DNA from 2 places in the Kitasatospora sp. NBC_01300 genome. Region 1 is predicted to be linked to the other one. Evidence: riboswitches for the same ligand, from Rfam matches in the RefSeq annotation. Region 1 holds a riboswitch; the other holds the start of a gene.
The links. Region 1 has a riboswitch for glycine ahead of gcvT (glycine cleavage system aminomethyltransferase GcvT). Riboswitches for the same ligand answer to the same signal wherever they lie in the genome.

Region 1 (2,382 bases):
CCATCCCCGGCGCCTGCCGCAGGAACACCTCCTGCGAGGAGAACACCGGTACGTACGGCTCGCCGGCCAGCTCGATGGTCGGCAGGTCCAGCGCGGGCCCCTGCGGGTCGCCGCCGGCCGGCAGCGGGATCCACACCTGGCTGCGGGCCAGCACCTCGATCACCCGCGGCGTCGCACCCGGGTCGCCCAGCGCGGCGGTCAGCACCTGCTCCAGCTCGTTGGCCGGCCACCCGCCGCCCGGCGGCGCCGACTCCGGCCCGCCCCACCCCTGCTGCTGCTCCACCGGGTACCCCATGCGCGCCTGATCCGCCCTCTGCCGGTCGGCCGCCCTCTGCTGCGCCGACGCGCAGCAGTCTAGGGCTGCGTCCGTGGTGGCGGGGTGTGACCGGGTCCCCTCTCCCGCCGTCGGCGCGGACGTGCCATGATGTGCGCGTTCGACGGCGCGGCGCGCCGGCGGACCGACAACTCCATACCGGCCGCTCGAACCCGCGCGGGAGAGCCCGGAGTGCCCCGTCAGGCGGCACAGCCGGCGCCGAAGGAGCAACTCCTCCCCGGAATCTCTCAGGCCCCCTTACCGCACGGGTTAGGCACATCTGGAAAGTGGCGCACGGCCCTGTCGCGCGCCCACCCACGGTGCAAGCCACCATGCTGTCCTGGATGCTGGAAACAGCTGCGGGCGCGTGGGCGGTGAAGCTCTCAGGTTCGACGACAGATGGGGAGACCCACGCCGCCGCATGCCCGCGCGCAGGGTCGGCCCCCGAGCGGGTCCGGTTCCGGCGCGTGCACCCATGAGTGCCCCGACCGAGGAGTTCCAGGCCATGTCGTCCCTCCGCCTCACCGCGCTCGACGCGCTGCACCGCGCCCTCGGCGCGACCATGACCGACTTCGCCGGCTGGGACATGCCGCTGCGCTACGGCAGCGAGCGCGAGGAACACCTCGCCGTCCGCACCCGGGCCGGGCTGTTCGACCTCTCCCACATGGGCGAGATCACCGTCACCGGCCCGCAGGCCGGCGAGATGCTGGACCACGCGCTGGTCGGCTTCGTCTCCGCGCTGGGCGTGCTGCGCGCCCGCTACACCATGATCTGCGCCGAGGACGGCGGCATCCTGGACGACCTGATCGTCTACCGCCTGCGCGAGGACGCCTTCCTGGTCGTCGCCAACGCCTCCAACGCCCAGCTGGTGCTGGACGAGCTGATCGCCCGTGCCAAGGGCTTCGACGCCGTCGTCACGGACGACCGCGACACCTACGCGCTGATCGCCGTCCAGGGCCCGGAGGCCACCGCGATCCTGGCCGGGACCACCGACGCCGACCTGCCCGGCCTGAAGTACTACGCGATCCTCCCGGCCCAGGTCGCCGGCCGCGACGTGCTGCTCGCCCGGACCGGCTACACCGGCGAGGACGGCTTCGAGATCTTCTGCAACCCGGGCGACGCCGAGGGGGTCTGGCAGGCGCTGACCGCCGCCGGCGAGGGCCGCGGCCTGGTCCCGTGCGGCCTGTCCTGCCGCGACACGCTGCGCCTGGAGGCCGGCATGCCGCTGTACGGGCACGAGCTCTCCACCGACCTGACCCCGTTCGACGCGGGCCTGGGCCGGGTCGTGCGCTTCGACAAGACCACCAACGAGGGCACCTTCGTCGGCCGCAAGGCGCTGGAGAAGGCCGCCGCCGAGGCCGAGGCCAACCCGCCGCGGGTGCTGGTCGGCCTGGTCTCCGAGGGCAAGCGCGTCCCGCGCGCCGAGTACACCGTGGTCTCCGCCGACGGCGCCCCGATCGGCCGGATCACCTCGGGCGCCCCGTCCCCGACCCTGGGCCGGCCGATCGCGATCGCCTACGTGGACGCGGCCCACGCCGCCCCCGGCACCACCGTCGCGGTGGACGTGCGCGGCAAGCACGAGCCGGTCGAGGTCGTGGCGCTGCCGTTCTACAAGCGCGCCCGCTGAGGCCCAGCCCTCCCCGTAGACCCCGTGGACCCGGGCCCGCACCATGCCCGACCCGGGCTCGGGCCACGCCAGGCCCAGGTCCGACCCGGGCCTGGACCGTGCCTGGACCGTGCCTGGACCACGCCTGATCCACGCCTGATCCACGTCGAAGCCGTCCGTGCGGCGGCCCGCTTCGTCGTACCCGCTTCCCATCCTGGAGAATGACGCCATGAGCAACCCCCAGCACCTGCAGTACACCAAGGAGCACGAGTGGCTGACCGCCATCGAGGGCGGTGTCTCCACGGTCGGCATCACCGCCCACGCGGCCGACGCGCTCGGTGACATCGTCTACGTGCAGCTGCCCGAGGTCGGCGACGACGTGACCGCGGGCGAGTCCTGTGGCGAGCTGGAGTCCACCAAGTCGGTCAGCGACCTGTTCTCCCCGGTGACCGGGAAGATCGTC
Region 2 (2,382 bases), 3.9 Mb from region 1:
ACGACGAAGCCGGGCCGGTCGAACGCTCCGAGGCCGGCGGGGCCACGGCCGAGTTCGTGGTCGCGGTGGTCGTCACGATCGGGGCGGGCTGCGGCTTGGGCTCGGTCGTCGTGTGGGCGGCCGCGGGTGCGGGGGTGTTGAGGGTCCGCACGTTGACCTCCGTCGCGGTGCCGGTGGGGTCGGCGGGGGTGGTGGTCGGGGCGGGGTCGAGGGTGTGGAAGGCGATGGGCTTCACGGGCTCGGCCGCCGGGGTGGTGCCGAAGTCGAGGTCGGGGCGCGCGGGGCGGTCGCCGTCCCGGCCGACCGACCGGTCACTCTCGCGGTCGACGGGCCGGTCACTCTCGCGGCCGACGGTCCGGTCGCCGTCCCGGCCGACCGGGCGGCCGTTCGCCGGGGTGTCCAGGCCGTAGTAGCGGTAGAGCTGGAGCTCCTGGGCGGGCGACAGGTGCTGGCCGACGCCGAAGTCCGGCGACTCCTTCACCAGCGACTTGTCGTACGGCACCCGGAGCTCGTCGCCGGAGAACTCGCTGGTGGTGAGCGGGACGAAGGCGTCCCGGCCGAAGATGCCGGTCCGGACGGCCGCCCACTCCGGCTGGCCGGTGGCGTCGTCCAGGTAGACCTCGTCGACCGTGCCGATCTTGTCTCCGTTGCGGTCGACCGCCTTGTGGCCGATGAGGTCCCGGGGATCGATATCGGTTTGCACTCTTTCCTCCAGTGCGCTGCGCCTGCGGAACTCCCGCAGGACCGTGGCCGGAGCACCCGTTCCGCCTGCCACTTCACACCAAAGGCCATGAATCGGACGGGCGCGACCGGGGTGCGCCGGACGGGCTCCGGGCTGGACCGTCCGGGGGACGCGCGTAGACCCGGAGTGGCCCGACGCGACCGTGATCGGGGGGCCTGCCGCTGGTACCCTGGGCGGCGACCGCCGAGCCCGCTCGGGAGAGTCCCCGGCCACGGAAAGTGCTGGTCGGGGCGCCGAAGGAGCAACTCCTCCCCGGAATCTCTCAGGCATCCGTACCGTGTGGGCTAGGTCACTCTGGAAAGCAGGGCAGGACCGTCGGCAGGGAGCCGACGGGCACCACCCTCACCGACGGTGCAAGCCGGCGGCGTGCCCACAGCGCGCCGTGCGGGTGAAGCTCTCAGGTCCCGATGACAGAGGGGGAGGCCTGTCGGGTTCGCCCGCCCGGGTCGAGCCGCTGTCCGCAGCGGCTCCGGCCGGCCGGCGTGCGCACCCCCGCCGGTCCGTGACCAGGAGGCCTCGACCACCATGAACGCCCAGCCGAACGCGGGACGCCCCACCGGCGCCTCGACCCTCACCGAGCTTGAGCTGGCCAGCCCCTTCGAGAACCGCCACATCGGCCCCGACGACGCCGCGCAGCAGAAGATGCTGGCGTCCATCGGCTACGGCTCGCTGGACGAACTCGCCGCCACCGCCGTTCCCGAGGCGATCCGCTCCATCACCGGCCTGGACCTGCCCGGCGGCCGCAGCGAGGCCCAGGTGCTCGCCGAACTGCGCGAGCTGGCGAGCCGCAACCAGGTGCTCCAGCCGATGATCGGCCTGGGCTACTACGGCACCTTCACCCCGCCGGTGATCCTGCGCAACGTCATGGAGAACCCGGCCTGGTACACCGCCTACACGCCGTACCAGCCGGAGATCTCCCAGGGCCGCCTGGAGGCGCTGCTCAACTTCCAGACCCTGGTCTCCGACCTGACCGGCCTGCCGACCTCCGGCTCCTCGCTGCTCGACGAGGGCACCGCGGCCGCCGAGGCGATGGCGCTGGCCCGCCGCGTCACCAAGGTCAAGGGCGGCGTCTTCCTGGTCGACGCCGAGACCCTGCCGCAGACCACCGCGGTGATCAACACCCGCGCGGTGCCGACCGGTGTCGAGGTCGTCGTCGCCGACCTGTCCGAGGGCATCCCGGCCGAGATCGCCGAGCGCGGCGTCTTCGGCGTGCTGCTCCAGTACCCGGGCGCCACCGGTGTGGTCCGCGACCTCGCCCCGGTCATCGAGCAGGCGCACGGCCTCGGCGCGATCGTCGCGGTCGCCGCCGACCTGCTGGCGCTGACCCTGCTCGCCTCGCCGGGCTCGCTCGGCGCCGACATCGCCTGCGGCACCTCGCAGCGCTTCGGCGTGCCGATGGGCTTCGGCGGCCCGCACGCCGGCTACCTGTCGGTGCGCGCCGAGTACGCCCGCTCGCTGCCCGGCCGCCTGGTCGGCGTCTCGGTCGACGCCGACGGCAACCGCGCCTACCGCCTGGCGCTGCAGACCCGCGAGCAGCACATCCGCCGCGAGAAGGCCACCAGCAACATCTGCACCGCCCAGGTGCTGCTCGCCGTCATGGCCTCGATGTACGCCGTCTACCACGGTCCGGACGGCCTGGC

Region 2: it holds a riboswitch for glycine, as region 1 does, so the genes downstream of both, gcvP (aminomethyl-transferring glycine dehydrogenase) here and gcvT (glycine cleavage system aminomethyltransferase GcvT) in region 1, are expected to answer to the same signal.

The regions. Positions count from the first base shown of each region.
Region 1 covers NZ_CP108408.1:2,744,554-2,746,935, forward strand. The annotation lists gene OG556_RS12140 (enhanced serine sensitivity protein SseB C-terminal domain-containing protein) at 1-295, opposite strand, end outside; glycine riboswitch at 482-587, shown strand; gene gcvT (glycine cleavage system aminomethyltransferase GcvT) at 819-1,940, shown strand; gene gcvH (glycine cleavage system protein GcvH) at 2,149-2,382, shown strand, end outside.
Region 2 covers NZ_CP108408.1:6,648,719-6,651,100, forward strand. The annotation lists gene OG556_RS29050 (DUF2382 domain-containing protein) at 1-235, opposite strand, end outside; partial or broken gene OG556_RS29055 (PRC-barrel domain-containing protein) at 341-703, opposite strand; glycine riboswitch at 927-1,030, shown strand; gene gcvP (aminomethyl-transferring glycine dehydrogenase) at 1,268-2,382, shown strand, end outside.